2 regions of the Pseudocitrobacter sp. 2023LY-00077 genome follow, and region 2 is predicted to be linked to the other one. Evidence: riboswitches for the same ligand, from Rfam matches in the RefSeq annotation. Region 2 holds a riboswitch; the other holds the start of a gene.

Region 1 (8,640 bases), on a different contig from region 2:
GCGGCGCAAGCGATCCAACGTTTCGATGGCTGGCGCATCGGTGTAGTAAATATCGACCAGCAACTGCACGCCCGGTGCTTTGGGGAGCAGGTCCAGCGCATTATCCAGCGTTGACGTTACCCAGCCGTTGCTTAACGGATAAGGGGCGAAACGAAATCCTTGCCGCAAGAATTGATCGCTGCTGACCAGAATAAAATGAGGGGAGTCGGTTTTGTGCGTGAGGGCAAGTGAGTGAGTCAGGCGTTCGAGTCTATCAAAAAACGGGGGCCAGGCGTGTGGATTCTTAAATCCGGGGTGATCGGTGCCTGAACGACGCCTCCTTTCTCTGCGAATTGCGATGCGCATGCTTCTCTTCCTGGCGCCGTCACGCGCGTCTTCACTTATAGCTTATCTAACGATGCGGTCAAACAGCCAGTTGCAGACATTGTGACACCAGAGGCAGGTTCTTCTCTAAGGCAATACTTAAAGTTAGGTAAGGGTTTTCGCAGCACCAGGGCTGCTGTAAGAAGAGTGGTTAAAAAAAAGACAAGGGCTGTTCGCGTTATGCTCATCCTAACGAACAACCCTGATTTCACATTGAAATGGATTGACTCACCGCCCGGTGACCGTATAATTCCTCGCGTTTCACCCCATGAAGTAACAACTTCTTCAGTGCGCCCTTAGCTCAGTTGGATAGAGCAACGACCTTCTAAGTCGTGGGTCACAGGTTCGAATCCTGTAGGGCGTACCATTTCACTGCAAACCGTCATTTTCCCTTAGCAAGATAGTTCTCAAGCCACGGTAACAGCTGTTTTTTACGGCTCAGCATCCCTTCGACTAAGCAGGGTGCGTCTGCTTGCTGGCCTTTCGGCACGGCAAAGTAGAGCGTCGAATACCCGGCATTGATATCCGTCAGCATGACCACCACCAGTTGCGCGCCGGTTTCCTGGATATTCAGCGCCATCTCTTCCTGCAACTCATCCAGTACTGCATCCACCTGATTTAATGAAAACAGCTCAATCTGTGCGGCGTTAACCTTCACGCCCTGAATCTGGAACGTTTTAATATCTTTATTCAACAGCGCTTTCCCGCTTAACCCCTCAATGCTGGTTTTCGCGGTCAGTAGCCCGGCGATAAAGGCATCTTTCTCGATACCGGCGAGGGTTGACAGTTCTTCAACGGCAAGCTTGTCATCAGGCGTCGTGGTGGGGGAGCGAAGCGCGACGGTGTCGCTGATCACGGCTCCCAGCATTAATAGCGCTTCGGCGGGCGTTATCATGCGGCGGATCTCTGGCGTCATCAATTGCCACAGTAGCGTACTGCTGCTGCCCACCGGCTTCACCCACACTTCCGGCGGCAGGCGCGTCACCAGGCCGCCAAGACGGTGGTGGTCGATGATGCCGACAACGTTACTCTCAGCTAAAGAGGCAGGGCCCTGAGTGGGCTCGGTAAAATCGACCAGCCAGACATCGCGATCGGCGAGAGAGTCGGTGAGTAAGGCGGGAACCGGCAGTGCTGCCTGTTCAAATATAAACCGGGTTTCACGGTTAATTTCCCCACAACGCCAGGCCTGTGCCTGAAGACCGCGCAGCGTAAGCCAGCGGCTTGCCATATACGCGGTGCAAACGGCGTCGCTATCCGGGTGGAGGTGGCCAAGTACATTTATCATTGCTTAAACCTTTTCAGGGAAGCATGTTGAGCTGGAGAAGAAAGACCAGCCTGACACGCCCCATCGTGAATGAGAGTCATATCAGGCGTCATTAGCCTCAGAACGAGGCGGTTGGGGAAGGTGGAACGCCATCACCTTACGTGTAGTGTGAACCAGGGCGCGCTGGCTTTCAAGCGCTTGCGCGGCAGTAAAAATTTTTTGCGCAACAATGCAAAAAAAACGCAAAGCGGTTTAAAGGCAGAAATTTATTTTGAATTTGAGATTTTAGTTAGATGAAAATCTCACGCGATAGTGATAATAACAAATGATAATCAATTTCCACTTACATGTGGAAACAATATTTCATTTTTATTTTGTGGTCATTTCAGTCTTTTACAAACAACCTCTATATTAAAATAATTATCATTAGGTATTACCTCTGATATAAGAAGTGGTATCACATATTTGATACTTTTTTCTCGTGGTAAAATTCTTAGTGATAGCCGCAATTGTCCTGGATGATGTCTGTGTTATAAGAATGTTTATTATTTAAGTGTTGATTTTTAAAGCGTGTTTTTTTGCGTTTATTTATTAAACCAGGAATATTGTCGTATATGTTGGTTTTAGCTGTATTGGTATGCTTCTGGCCGGGCAGGGAAGCCGTTGACAAGGATTTATGTCAATGGAACTATATATTTACAAAAGGGAGGAGGGTGGCAAAATGTTATCTGAAGTTAATTTAAACAAATTAAGCTGTATTACATGCCCTTTAAATTGTGAGATAAAACCTACAACATCTGTACGCATTTCTTTTTGCCAGAGCTTTTGTTTTAGCACCTGGCCAGAAGGCAGTCGATTTTTTGCACTGGGCATAGCAGAGGGGGTGTTGAAAAAAAGCCACACCTGGATCTACTCTGGTTGTGTTTTTGTTGATTTTTCAATAAGTTATTTCAGGAGTTATTTAGACAGAGTCTGGCTGGAGACGTTGATAGAAACCAAGCTTAAAATAATTCTTGTTTGTGACAGGCATCTGCAGGCATTGGCTAACTATTGGTTTAAAAACGACGATAATATTTTTTTGATTTTGTATCCTGGAGACAAAATCGATGCTGTCGCTGAAAAAATCAAAAGGAAGTTTCTCGGGCATCATGCAATGTCCGTTCGTGGTGAAGTTTTATCCAGACTTGAATTTAACATCCTGCATGATTTAAGCGCGGGCCAGGATTGTGTCGTGGTGGCTGAGGCATTTAATCTGGGGATACGTAGCGTCTATGCGGCAAAGCAGCGGGTGGAGAAAAAAATGGGCGCTGATATTAATGATCTTTTCCGTTATTCCTATGCGGTGTAAATGTTTTCTATTCTGTTTTGACATTTTTTAACGATAGTTTCTATAACATTTAACGTTATCATTGTAAGTCTGGGACTTTTTATAAAAAGTATTATTTATCATATGCATGACGGGTTTGCGTTATATGGCTTCTTATTGATTATCGCGTTGATGAACATTTTTATATTGGTGTTTATTTTCTAATCTCTGTTTATTTTTTCGTTCCGATCGCACCGATCGGAACTCTCACCTGGTCGTTCTCCTCATCACTGTCAAAACTTTGATTCACTCCACACTTCTGCGTCATTGTCGAAAAGTGCAAGTTTTACTTACAAACTGGCCTTCTTTTTCGCTTTCAGCCTGTCAAAAATGCAGATGAAACAAAATTAAAACATAAATTAAACAAATTAAAACATTCATCTGCGAGGTACCCTATGAACAATCCTGGCGAGTGTCTTCTTCTTAGGGATAAGGGGAGGGGCTTATGACGATGAAGCAACCGGCACGCGAGTGTGACGTTCTGGTGGTTGGCAGCGGGGTAGGCGGTCTCTCGGCTGCGGTGACGGCGGGCCTGAATGGGCTGGATGTACAGGTCATTGAAAAAGATTCTGTTTTCGGCGGCACGACGGCGTTTTCCGGCGGCGTGCTGTGGATACCAAACAATCATCTGGCGCAGCAACAGGGCATTGAGGACTCTACCGATGCGGCGCGTACCTATTTGCGTAGCGAAGCGGGCGAAAGCTATCGCCCGGAGCTGGTGGACGCTTTCCTGCAACAGGCCCCGCAGATGCTGCGCGTTTTTGAAGAGAAAACCCGTTTTTGCTGCAACCTCTATCAATATCCCGATTACCATCCGGATACGCCGGGCGGCGTGATGCGCGGGCGCTCGGTGGTGCCGGAAGCGTTCGATATCCGCCAGTTGGGCGATGACATGAAACGTCTGCGTAAACCGTTACGCACTATCACCTTTATGGGAATGATGTTCAGCTCATCAAACAACGATCTCAAACACTTCTTTAATGCCACCCGTTCGCTCAAATCTTTCGTCTATGTGGTGAAACGGCTGAGTCGCCATCTGCTGGAAATTGCTCGCTATGGTCGCGGAATTACCGCGAACGGCGGCAATGCGGTGGTCGCACGGCTGGCGTGCTCGGCGCGTGATCTGGGCGTGCCGATTCATACCGGGATGGCCGTCAAAGAGCTGATTGTGGAAAATGGCGTGGTACGCGGCGTAGTGGCTGAGCGCGACGGCGAGCGGGTGTCTCTGTATGCGAAGCGCGGCGTGGTGCTGGCTTCTGGCGGTTTTGCCCGCGATGATGAACGCCTGAAAAATCTTTATCCGCACGTTAAACGCGGCGGCATTCAGCTGTCGCCAACGCCGCCGGGCGCGGACACCGGCGATGGCATTGCGATGGCCGAACGCATTGGCGCGCGTTTTGATAACAGTTATCCGAACGGTGCGGCATGGATCCCGGCATCGAAAGTGCAGATTGGCCGCCAGCAATTTGTCTTCCCGCATCTGGTCGATCGCTACAAGCCGGGTTTTATCATGGTCAATCGACACGGTGTGCGTTTTTGCAATGAAGCGGACTCCTATCATGACGTCGGCATCGCCATGATTGAAACCTGCCGCGACGATAATGAAACCTTTGCGTGGCAAATCTGCGACCACAAAGCCTTGCGTAAATATGGCATGGGATTCGCCAAACCTGCGCCATTGCCCGTTTCGCTGTATACCCGCAACGGTTATCTGCTGAAGGGCAAAACGCTGACGGAACTGGCGGAGAAGATGGGGGTCCCCGTTGCCGCGTTAAATCATACGGTTACCGCCTTTAATGCCGATGCACGGCGCGGGAAAGATACCCAATTTGGCCGTGGCGAGTCGGCGTATAACCGCTATCTCGGCGATGCCAATCATCAGCCTAATCCCTGCGTTGCGCCCATTGAACAAGGGCCGTTTTACGCCGTGAAGCTGTTTATGGGCGACCTTGGCACGTTCCATGGTCTGAAAACCGATGGTGAAGCGCGCGTGCTCGACTTACAGGGCTTGCCCATTCCCGGCCTGTACGCCGCCGGAAATGAGATGGCAAGCATCATGGGCGGTAGTTATCCGGGCGCAGGTATCACCCTCGGCCCTGCCGCGACCTTCGGGTATATCGCCGCCAACTCCCTTGCCGCACGCGGTGAAACCACAGCGCTGCCTCAGCGTGAAGCATCCTGAATTCGGAGATAATTATGTCTACACTCTTTACGCCCCTTACCGTAGGGCCGTTAACGCTGACCAACCGTATTGTCGTCCCGCCGATGTCGCAATATTCCGCCGCCAGCGATGGCATCGCTACGCCGTGGCACGCCCAGCATATTGGCGGCCTGGCGATTTCCGGCGCCGGGCTGGTGATTTGTGAAGCGAACGGCGTCACGCCGGATGGACGTATTACGCCGCACTGCCTCGGCCTGTGGAACGACGAACAGGCGCAGGCACTGAAAAAGCTGCTAGCGGATATTCGCACCTACAGCGCCACGCCAATTGGCGTGCAGCTTAACCATGCGGGGCGCAAGGCGGGCACCAATCCGCCGTGGCGCAATCAGGGCGCCTCACTGTCTGACGAAGAGGGCGGCTGGCCGACGGTCGCGCCCTCTGCCATTCCTTACAAACCCGGCTGGCGCGTGCCGGAAGAACTCGACGAAGCGGGCATGACGCGCATTATCGACGGTTTTGTTGCTGCGGCGTCTCGTGCTCTGGAAGCGGGCGTCGATTTCGTTGAGCTGCACGCCGCCAACGGTTATTTACTGAATCAGTTCCTGTCGCCGCTTAGCAACCAGCGCCAGGATGAGTACGGCGGCAGTCCGGAAAACCGGATGCGTTTCCCGCTGCGGGTGGCAAAAGCGCTGCGTGATGCGTGGCCGAAAACGCACCTGTTGGGTGTGCGTTTCAACGGCGGCGAATTCGCGCAAGGGGGGTTAGGCCTGGTAGAGGTGGTGCAGTTTGCTCGCGAACTTCATGCGCTGGGCTATGATTATCTTCATGTTTCTGGCGGCTACAATATCTACAACCAAACGCCGCCGGCGGATAAGCCCGGTTACATGGTGCCGTTTGCGGCGGCGGTAAAAGAGGCATTGCCGGATGCGGTGGTGATCACCGTAGGCCTGATTTATGAAGCGCAGCAGGCGGAAGATATCCTGCAGGAGGGAAGGGCGGATCTGGTCGCTATCGGACGCGGGATGCTCGACGACCCGAACTGGCCGATTCATGCCGCGATTGCCCTCGGCGAAACGCCGCCCTGGCCGAAACCGTATGACCGCTTCGGGCCGCTTGGCTGGCCGACGCACCAGACCCAGGAGGCCAAATGAATACAATGCCGATTGTCGATCACCGCATTTACACCATCCGCCTGCGTAAGATGAACGAGTTCATCGAGGTTTTTGATTCGCTGGCGATGCCGATATTGCTGGAAACGCTGGGGCACCCGCTGGGATTCTACACGAGCTTTGTGGGCCCGCAGAACCAGTTTGTTCACCTGTGGGGGTACGAAAGCCTGGCGGAGTATGAACGCCGTAGCCGGCTGCGCGACGCGCATCCAGGATTTGCCGCCTATTTAAAAGCGTCGGAACCGTTTATTGTGGCGCAGGAGACGCGGCTGATTCGGGCGACGATGGCATGTGCGCGCTGATGCCCTCACCCCGGCCCTCTCCCACCGGGAGAGGGAGAAAACCGGCGCAGGGACTAGCAACTGAGCACAATCAGTCCCCTCTCCCACGGGGAGAGGGGGAAAACCGGCGCAGGATTTGGCAACTGAGCACTATCGGTCCCCTCTCCCTGGAGGGAGAGGGCTAGGGTGAGGGGGAAATGCTCGCGCCAATGTTCCCCATGATTTCCATCCAATGGAGGCACCATGAACCTGAGCAACAGCATTCCGGTCTTTAAGCTCTACGGTGAAAGCCTGCACTGGCCGACGCCGGATTTGCTGCATTGTGAATCTATTCACAGCCGTAGCAGCCTCTATGACTGGTGTATCCGCGTGCATCAGCATACGGATCTCATCCAGCTTCTCTACGTCCACAAAGGGCAGGGTGAAATTGAAATCGAAGGCGTGACGCACACTTTCGCAGACGCCTGCATCCAGATAATTCCCGCGCTTTGCGTGCACGGTTTTCGTTTTTCACCCGGAACGGAAGGGTTTTCTCTCTCGCTTGCCGCGCCGCTGGTGGCGCAGTTCGAGCAGCAGTTTGGCCGTCCGCTACAGGTGTTAAATCAGGCCACCTGCGTCCCGGTCGGTAATTCGCGGGAAAAAATTCAGTCACTCTTCGAGACGCTCCAGCAGGAATATCAGTCTGATAACGATGCGCGCGATATGATGATCCACTCCCTGCTCAGCGCCCTGATGGTATGGCTGAACCGCCAGGCCGCACCGCAGCCGAGCGCCAGCGACAAAGTAGAGCGCAAGCGCGCCGCAATTCGTCGTTTCAATCAACTGGTGGAGAATCATTACCGGGAGCACTTCCCGGTGGCGCATTACGCCAGTGAAATTGGCATGTCAGGCGTTCATCTCAACACATTGTGCCGGGAGTTTCACGGCTGTAGCGCCCTGAGCGTAGTACATCAGCGCCTGCTGCTGGAGGCCAAACGTAGCCTGCTGTACACCAGCATGACGGTGAGTCAGATTTCAGATTATCTTGGCTTCAGCGATGCGACCTATTTTTCGCGCTTTTTCCGTCGCGCAACGGGCGCCTCCCCTCGAGGATTTCGTGACAAACCGACCGCAGTCTGCGAGATACCTGCCCACGCCTAGTCGCGAGCAGGCATTTGTTTTTATTTTCCGCTAAACCCTGGTCGCGGCAGTTTCCCCATCAGCATGGTGGGCAGGCCGCCATCGACGCCCAGTTCCGCGCCGTTGATATACCCTGATTTGTCGCTCAGCAGGAACAATACCGCATTCGCGATATCTTCCGGCTGGCCAATGCGCTGGCTGGCGGTAAAGGCTTCGCGGCTCTCGCGTACGCCCGGTTGCGCATAATAATCTGCGGTCAATGCCGTTTCGATCATCCCAGGCGCGACCACGTTACTGCGTATGCCATCTGTACCCCATTCCACGGCAATCTGTTGTGATAACAGGCCTACCGCCGCTTTGCCCGGGCTGTATGCGCCGCTCCACGGCTGCGGAATGCGCCCGGAGATGGAGCCAATATGCACAATACTGCCGCTACCTGCCTGACGCATGTCATGGGCAAACTCGCGCGCGCACAGCAGATATCCGGTCAGGTTGACCGCCAGTTGAGCTTGCCATTGCTCAACGCTAATGTCCGCAAGCCCAGCCGGGCGCAATATCCCGGCGGCGTTCACCAGCCCGCGGCACGGCCCCAGTTTTTCTCGCACGCTCAACGCCGCCTCTTTGATTTGCGCTTCGCTGCTGACATCGCAGGCCACGACTAAACGCCGCCCCGGATATACCGACAGTCGTTGTTTTACCCCTTCGCAGCCTTCGGGGTTACGGTCGAGCAGGGCGACATCCGCTCCCTGTTGCGCCAGTGCCGTGGCGATGGCTTCGCCAATTCCGCTTGCCGCGCCGCTAACGGCAAATATATGTCCGGCAAGGCCTAACCAGTCGTGAGTTTGATGTGATTCGCGCATGGGGTTACTCCCTTGTTATGTGATGAAGGCAGGTGTCAGAAGTCAGTTAATTGTTTG
Region 2 (8,640 bases):
CGCTGGCGCTGGCTGCGGAAGGGGCGAAAGTCGGTATTCTGGATGCTGACATCTACGGCCCGTCAATTCCGACCATGCTGGGCGCGGAAAATCAGCGTCCGACCTCACCTGACGGCACCCATATGGCGCCGATTATGGCTCACGGTCTGGCAACGAATTCCATTGGTTATCTGGTCACCGACGATAACGCGATGGTGTGGCGCGGCCCAATGGCCAGCAAGGCGCTGATGCAGATGTTGCAGGAAACCTTATGGCCGGATCTCGATTATCTGGTGCTGGATATGCCGCCGGGTACCGGTGACATTCAGCTGACGCTGGCACAGAACATTCCGGTCACCGGCGCGGTAGTGGTCACTACGCCGCAGGACATCGCGCTGATTGACGCCAAAAAAGGCATCGTGATGTTCGAGAAAGTGGAAGTGCCGGTGCTGGGTATCGTGGAAAACATGAGCATGCATATTTGCAGCCAGTGTGGTCACCACGAACCTATCTTTGGTACCGGCGGCGCAGAGAAACTGGCGGAGAAATACCATACCCAGTTGCTGGGTCAGATGCCGCTGCACATCAGCCTGCGTGAAGATCTGGATAAAGGCACACCAACGGTGGTGAATCGTCCGGATAGCGAATTTACCCTGATTTATCGTCAACTGGCGGATTTAACCGCTGCCCAGCTCTACTGGCAGGGTGAAGTGATCCCCGGCGAAATTGCCTTCCGCGCGGTATAAGCGTTCAGGCGCATAACCCAGGCGGGTTATGCGCCCCTTTCATTAACGGTGATAGAAGATTTCGCCGTCGTAAACTTTACTGATTTTCCCGTCCGTGTCAGAAATCAGCACGTAGTTGCCGCCCATATATGTCCAGTGCGTTCCCGCGTCTGGCGCAGGCAGATTGCGCTGCTGCCACTGCTTGATGTTGTACTGGTCAGTACGGTACATCTCAGGAACGGCGTCCCCGATGTTAAAGTGGGTGAAATCAGCGACAAACTCTTTTAGTTCATACTTCTGAATGCCCGTACCTGGTGCGGCGAAGGCGGATCCGGCGGCCATCAGGCCAGCCAGAAGCCATAATTTATATTTACCCATTCTTTCTCCAACGATAACCAGAATGCTCAAGGGTGTAGAGTCTGCCTTTTTCTCTTAAAATTGACAGGCAGATCGACGCTCTTTTGTATCACAGAATAGGTTTTTTAGTAAAAAATGTAACAGCGCCGCCTCAGAAGCCTTCCAGCACCAGTTTGCCCATGGTTTTCCCGGTCTCAAGCTGGCGATGCGCCTGGCGAATATTCTCGGCGTTAATTGCTCCTAACTTCTCGCCCAGCGTGGTTTTGATCGTTCCGTTATCAATCAGCGAGGCCACGCGGGTCAGTAACTGATGCTGAGCGATCATATCCGGTGTTTCGAACATCGAGCGGGTATACATAAATTCCCAGTGCAGCGAGATGCTTTTGGTTTTTAACGGGCGCGCATCCAGGGTTTCAGGATCGTCAATCAGCGCCAGTTTCCCCTGTGGGGCGAGCGCTTCAATCAGCTGCAAATAGTGCTTATCCGTGTGCGTCAGGCTGGCGACATGCGTCACTGCCGGAATACCGATGCGGATCAGTTCTTCGGCGATCGGTTTGCTGTGGTCGATAACGTAATGTGCCCCGGCATCCGCTACCCATTTCTGCGTTTCCGGGCGCGATGCGGTGCCGATCACCGTCATTTTAGTGAGCTTACGCGCCAGTTGAGTCAGGATGGAACCGACACCGCCCGCTGCACCGACAATCAGCAGCACGTCGCCTTCATTGCCGTTTTCCTGAATGCCTAAACGATCGAACAACAGTTCCCACGCAGTGATGGAAGTCAACGGCAGGGCAGCAGCAGAAACGTTATCCAGCGAACGTGGCTTGAGGGCGACAATGCGCTCATCGACCAGCTGGAACTCGCTGTTGCTGCCAGGACGCGTTAACGCCCCCGCGTACCAGACTTCGTCGCCAGCTTTAAACAGTGTGACGTTCTCGCCAACGGATTTCACCACACCGACGGCGTCCCAGCCCAGTACGCGCGGCGTGTCGCCGCTAAAACCGGCACGCACTTTGGTATCGACCGGGTTAACGGAGATGGCTTTTACTTCTACCAGCAAATCGTGGCCCGCCGCTACGGGAACGGGCAGGGTAATTTCTTCTAATGCTTCAATGTTGCCGTGCGCGCCAGCCGCCTGAGTAATCGCAATCGCTTTCATAACCACCTCTGTGATGTTGGGTAAACTCTAAGAATGATATTATCCGGTGATATTTGCCGGAAAAATCCATTCGCGGTGACAGGACTTATCGTTGAGGAGTGAAAATGCTCAGGCTGGAAGATTTAACCCTGTTCGTGCGCGCGGCGGCATTAAGCAGTTTCAGCGAAGCGGCGCGCGAGGCCGGTCTGCCGCCTGCGCAGGTGAGTTCCGCCATTAAGCGTCTTGAGACGGCGCTTAATATCCGTCTGTTTGCCCGTTCAACGCGCAGCCTGCGCTTGACGCCAGAGGGCGAAACCTGGCTGCCCTACGCCACGCAAATGCTGGAAACGATGCAGGCCGGGCTCCAGCAGATTCAAACGCCCGACGATGAAATTCGCGGTACGCTGCAAATTGCGGTGCCTTCTGATTTGGGACGAAATCTCCTGCTCGGTATTTTCCGCCAGTTCCGCCAGCGCCACCCGGCGCTTAAATTGCGCATTCTTTTCTCTGACCAGGTGACGGATGTGTTTAAAGATCCGGTTGATGTCGCCTTTCGCTACGGCAGCAATGAGGATGCATCGTACGTCGCGCTGCCCATCGCACCGGATAATCGCCGCGTGCTGGTCGCATCGCCAGAGTGGATCGCCAAAAATGGCGAACCGGCAACGCCCGCTGATTTAGAAAAGTGTGATGCGCTGACCTATGTCCTGCGAGGTCGATTGTTCGATCGCTGGACGCTCACTGCGGGGGAAGAAACCCACGAAGTGCAGGTCAATGGCACGATTATCAGCGATGACGCGGAGGTTATACGCCGACTGGCGATTGCCGGGGAAGGCATTGCCAATAAGTCCTGGCTCGACGTCAGTGAAGATGTCTTTCAGGGACGACTGAAATTGCTGCTGCCGGACTATGAAGGCGACTGCGTGCCGCTGAACATGATTTGTCCGCATCGCAAGCAGCTCTCGCCTGCGGTGCGGTTGTTGTATGAGGCAGTGAAGGAACGCTGTGAAGCGCTGGTGCAGCGTAGGGGCTAAACCAGCGTCATCAAAAAGAATCCGGCAGCGGTCATCAGGAGCGATCCCACCACGTGAGTCATCACCGAAATCATCGCCCACAGATAGTTGCCGTTTTGCAAAAGGGTGACGATCTCCGCCGAAAAAGTGGAAAAGGTCGTCATCCCGCCGCAAAGTCCGGTGGTAATCAGTAACTTCCATGCCGGGTCCAGCTGCGGCTGGCGCAAAAAGAACGCCAGCGCCGCGCCAATAATAAAACCACCGACCAGATTAACCACCAGCGTTCCCGGTGGCAGGCTGGGGAAAAGGCTGTTCAGTTTCATCGACAGCCACCAACGAATGACACACCCGGTAGAGCCGCCAATAATAACGGCCAGTAATGAACGATACATCACGCGCGTAAATCCTTATGCTAAATGTTTGATCAGCACATCCACCGTCAGATGGTTGATGTACTCAAGGGAGTGGGAGGCGAGCACGCCCAGCAGGCGATTGTGATGTCCGGCGATGACCAGATCGATACGGCGATCGCGGATACAGGATTCGACATCTTCAAAGCGACGGGTCGTGACCAGTTCCAGCGTTTGTACCGGTAAGGAAACGGATTCCGCCAGCTCGCTCAACAGGGCTTTGGCCTGAATGACTTCCTGCGAAACCACGTCATCCATCAGGCTGTCGGAGACATAATTGAGGGCGCGATAATCGGTGCTGATATGCGCGATGGTTATCGTCATCGCGTTCTCCTGCGCCATTTTTGCAGCGTGATCGAGCAGGGGAATGCCATCAAGGCTGTTGTTAATCAGCACCAGCGCATGGTTGTAAACAGGCATAAAAAAACCTCGTCAGGTTGCGAGGTATGAGCGGGTCTTCAAACGACAGACAGCCTGACATACCTCCATGTTAAGAGGGTATACCAGGCGTCATCAGCCCCAGCAGGGCGGTTGGGAAAGGTGGAACGCCATCACCTTTGTGAATAATTTTGGACCGATGATGGGGGGATTGCAAATGGTTTGTGCGGCTTGCTTCCACCCGGCACTTGCCGTAACCTGCTGCGATACACGAATTTGTTGTATTGATGACTCGGGGTGCCCTTCCTTCGTGAAGGCTGAGAAAAACCCGTACCACCTGATCTGGATAATGCCAGCGTAGGGAAGTCAGAGACCGTCAGGTCATTGCTTCTGGACGTTCTGGCAGGAGCAAACCATGCAAGCAGAGCCGCTTAGTCCCGCGCAAATCGCGCATTCGTTACATCTTTTTCGTCATCACGCCCCCCTTGTTCACTGTATGACTAACGACGTCGTGCAGACCTTTACCGCCAACGTATTGCTGGCGCTCGGTGCATCCCCCGCGATGGTGATTGATGCGCAGGAAGCCGCGCAGTTCTCTGCCATTGCCGATGCGTTATTGATAAACGTCGGCACGCTAACGCAGCCGCGCGCGCAGGCGATGAAAGCCGCCGCGTTGAGTGCGAACGCTGCGGGTAAACCCTGGACTCTCGACCCTGTCGCCGTGGGCGCGTTAACGCTGCGCACCGAGTTTTGCCACGACCTGTTGACCTTAAAACCTGCCGCCATTCGGGGGAATGCCTCCGAAATTATGGCGCTGGCGGGAATGAGCGCGGGAGGGCGCGGCGTGGATACCACCGATACCGCCGCTGCTGCGCTACCGGCGGCACAGGCTCTGGCGCGTCAAATCAATACCGTTGTGGCGGTGACGGGCGAAGTGGATTACATCACCGATGGACAACGCGTTATCGCGGTAACGGGCGGCAATCCGCTGATGACCCGGGTAGTGGGGACGGGCTGTGCATTGTCTGCGGTCGTCGCGGCAAGCTGTGCGCTGCCGGGCGACAGGCTGGATAACATTGCCTCTGCCTGCGCCTTTATGAAACTGGCCGGTGGTCGTGCGGCGGTCGATAACGGACCGGGCAGTTTTGTCCCGGCATTACTTGATGCACTGTATGTGCTTGATGGGGAGGCACTGGCATGAAACGGATTAACGCATTAACCATTGCCGGTACCGATCCAAGCGGTGGCGCGGGCATTCAGGCGGATCTGAAAACCTTCTCAGCATTGGGCGCATACGGCTGTTCGGTGATTACCGCGCTGGTGGCGCAAAACACCCATGGCGTGCAGTCGGTCTATCGTATTGAACCGGATTTTGTCGCTGCGCAGCTGGATTCCGTGTTTAACGATGTGCGCATCGATACCACCAAAATCGGTATGCTGGCGGAAACTGATATCGTTGAAGCCGTGGCGGAGCGATTACAGCGCCATCGGGTGGAAAATGTGGTGCTGGATACGGTCATGTTGGCCAAAAGCGGCGATGCGTTGCTATCGCCCGCGGCGGTAGAAACGCTGCGTCAACGCCTGCTGCCACAGGTCTCGTTAATTACGCCGAATCTGCCGGAAGCGGCGGCATTGCTGGATGCGCCGCATGCGCGAAATGAGCGTGAAATGCTGGAACAGGGACGCGCACTGCTGGCGATGGGCTGCGGCGCGGTCCTTATGAAAGGCGGCCATCTTGACGATACGGAAAGCCCCGACTGGCTGTTTACCCGCGACGGCGAGCAGCGTTTTACCGCACCGCGCGTCATGACCAAAAACACCCACGGTACCGGTTGTACATTATCAGCCGCGCTGGCGGCACTGCGCCCACGCCATAGCAACTGGGGCGACACGGTGCTGGAAGCGAAAACCTGGCTTTCTGCCGCGCTGGCGCAGGCCGATACGCTGGAAGTCGGCAGCGGGATTGGCCCGGTGCATCATTTTCACGCCTGGTGGTAATCATGCAATGAAAACCTGCATTTGGATGGATGACAAATGCAAAATTGCCTGATGGCGCTGCGCTTATCAGGCCTACAAGGTGGGTTCAATGTATTGAATTTGCAATCTTTTGTAGGCCGGATAAGGCGTTTACGCCGCATCCGGCAAATATCAGCACCACGCCACCAAAACGCGCTTGATGAATTCCTGATTAATGGCGCACCAGCGTGGCAAAGTAATACACCAGCGGCACTGCCAGAATCCATAAGCCGAGAGGGATTTCCCGCCACTTCCCGGCAATGGTTTTAATCATCACATAGAACAGCAACCCACCCGCGATACCCGTCCCGAAGCTGTTGGCGATAAGCGTAATCATCACCATCATCAGTACCGGTAAGCCGTCGGTGAAATTCGCCAAATCCACCTTACGCAGGCCGCTAAACATATTCAGGCCAATCAGGATCAACGCCGGGGCTGTGGCTTCTTTGGGGATCATCAGCGCAACGGGGGTGAACAGCAGCATCAGCAAGAACATGATGGCGGCGGCAAGTGCAGTCATGCCGGTTTTACCGCCTGCTTCCGCCGAGGCTGAAGACTCAATCAGCGCCGTCGCGGCCGGAATACCGACCCACGGGCCCAGCGCGGCGGCAATGGAGTCAACCATAAACGGGCGGTTGATGTGCGGCATATTGCCTTCTTCATCCAGCAGGCCCGCTTCACCGCCGACGGCAAGCGTGGTGCCCATGGTTGAGAAAAACTCTGAGGCAAAAAAGACAAACAGATAAGGCAGGAAAGCGATATTCAGCGCGCCAATGATATCCACCTGCGCAAACACCGGAGTTAATGAGTGGGGCAGGGCGATAAAGCTTGATGGCAGGTGCGTGACGCCCGCCGGGATACCCACCAGCGTCGCACACAGAATTGCCCACAGGATAGCGCCAGGAATACGACGCGCCTGCAGGGCAATCGCCAGAAACAGCCCGCACAGCGCCACCAGCGCGCCCGGCGAAAGAAAATCCCCCAGCATCAAGGCGTTATTTTTGGCGCTTGCCAGCACCAATCCGGCATTACGAAAACCGAGCAGGGCAACAAAAATACCGATAGACGCCGTCAGCCCCAGTTTGATGGATTGCGGCACCGAGCGGGTGACCACTTCACGCAGGCCAAAACGGGTGAGCAGGAAGAACAGTACGCCAGACCAGCAGGCAATCCCCAGCCCAATCGGCCAGCCAATTCCGGCGTTTCCGGCCAGCGACACACCGACTAATACCGAGCCACCAATCCCCGGGCCAACAATAAACGGCAGATTGGCATAAAACGCCATCAACAGCGTGCCGACAACAAACACTAAAATGGTGCCGGTAGTCGCCGCGCCTTTATCCATCCCGCCCGCAGCCAGCAGACCGGGGATCACCACCAGCAGATAAGCGGCGGCGAGAAACCCCGTGATACCCGCCAGACATTCGGTGCGTGCAGAGCTTCCGCGAGCGCGTAGGGCAAAACAACGTTCCAGCCAGCTCTCAGAGGCAGGCGTATTGATTGAGTGGTCGGCCATTTAGTGGGCGCTCCTTTGCTGATGCGAATAGTGAATAACCGGGTCGATAATCTGACGCGTTGCGCCATCGGTGAGCCCCAAATCCGTCAGATGTGGCCCGGCGTTACAGGCAAGGCAGGTGCCTTCAATGGCCTTAAATACCCGATACGGCGGCTGCCAGTCGGCAATGTCACCGCTACGCTCGCGCAGATTGCGGAATGCGGCCGCCAGGTCAGGGGCCGGAAGATCGGAGAGCATGCCGGCAATCGGCATGGCCACGTGGGCGACTAACTCGCCATGCTGCGCCAGCGCCATCCCGCCGCCGCTGGCAATCAGGGTATTGGCTGCCAGCGCCATTTCTTGCGGGCAGCGCCCCAGCACCACCAGGTTATGCGAATCGTGTGAGTAACTGGTGGCGATCGCCCCCTGAAGTTCACCCCAGCCTTCCAGCAGGGCGATTTGCGGTTTTGCCTCGTGGCGACCATGGCGATGCTGAACCCAAATCAGACTGAACCCGGTAGGGAGCACGACGCGGCCTTCGCGGATTTGCACATCGACTTCACCCCATTCGGTAAAACGCGCGCCGCGAATATGTTTTAGCCGCGCGTCGCCATGCTCAACGTCGGCGATGCGCAGGGCGAAATCGTCCGGGCTGAGCGGCGCAAGATGCATGGTATCTGGCAACGCAGGGTGACTCGCCGCCGCCAACGGTTCAAGCATTGCGCCATCGCGGGCGATACGTTTCCCGCCGACGTAGACCTGGTGTGGTCGAATCGTTTGCAGGGAATCCAGCACCACCAAATCCGCGCGGCGGCCGGCGGCAATCAGCCCTAAATCATCGCGCTTAAGCCGCAAAGCACCGTTGAATGTCGCGAAACGCAGCGCATCGACGGCGGGTAAACCATGCTCAATCAACAGATTCAGCAGCGCCACGATACCGCCTTTTTCCAGTAGCATATCCGGGGGCACATCATCGGTGCAGAGGGTAATCTGCGAGGAGAGATGCGGGAGCGTCTTCAGCGCCGCCACGATATCCGGCAGCAGATAAGGATGCGAACCCCGAATTTCCAGCGTCAGCCCGGCGCGCAGTTTTTCCAGCGCATCTTCGGCGGAGGTGAGTTCATGATCC

The links. Region 2 has a riboswitch for fluoride ahead of ACWWFX_RS01980 (universal stress protein). Riboswitches for the same ligand answer to the same signal wherever they lie in the genome.
Region 1: another riboswitch for fluoride. It lies ahead of ACWWFX_RS10525 (DHHA2 domain-containing protein); the one in region 2 lies ahead of ACWWFX_RS01980 (universal stress protein).

Annotation. Positions count from the first base shown of each region.
Region 1 is NZ_JBSPEI010000007.1:9,958-18,597, forward strand. Features, by position in the region: gene ACWWFX_RS10515 (DNA-binding response regulator) at 1-345, opposite strand, end outside; tRNA gene ACWWFX_RS10520 (tRNA-Arg) at 654-730, shown strand; gene ACWWFX_RS10525 (DHHA2 domain-containing protein) at 746-1,648, opposite strand; fluoride riboswitch at 1,724-1,793, opposite strand; gene ACWWFX_RS10530 (helix-turn-helix transcriptional regulator) at 2,310-2,975, shown strand; gene ACWWFX_RS10535 (FAD-dependent oxidoreductase) at 3,439-5,175, shown strand; gene ACWWFX_RS10540 (NADH:flavin oxidoreductase/NADH oxidase) at 5,190-6,305, shown strand; gene ACWWFX_RS10545 (NIPSNAP family protein) at 6,302-6,625, shown strand; gene ACWWFX_RS10550 (helix-turn-helix domain-containing protein) at 6,848-7,744, shown strand; gene ACWWFX_RS10555 (SDR family NAD(P)-dependent oxidoreductase) at 7,765-8,583, opposite strand.
Region 2 is NZ_JBSPEI010000001.1:428,343-436,982, forward strand. Features, by position in the region: gene apbC (iron-sulfur cluster carrier protein ApbC) at 1-725, shown strand, start outside; gene ACWWFX_RS01960 (RcnB family protein) at 768-1,082, opposite strand; gene ACWWFX_RS01965 (zinc-binding alcohol dehydrogenase family protein) at 1,213-2,220, opposite strand; gene ACWWFX_RS01970 (LysR family transcriptional regulator) at 2,325-3,233, shown strand; gene crcB (fluoride efflux transporter CrcB) at 3,230-3,604, opposite strand; gene ACWWFX_RS01980 (universal stress protein) at 3,620-4,042, opposite strand; fluoride riboswitch at 4,120-4,187, opposite strand; TPP riboswitch at 4,284-4,381, shown strand; gene thiM (hydroxyethylthiazole kinase) at 4,416-5,201, shown strand; gene thiD (bifunctional hydroxymethylpyrimidine kinase/phosphomethylpyrimidine kinase) at 5,198-5,998, shown strand; gene ACWWFX_RS01995 (NCS2 family permease) at 6,189-7,532, opposite strand; gene ACWWFX_RS02000 (adenine deaminase) at 7,533-8,640, opposite strand, start outside.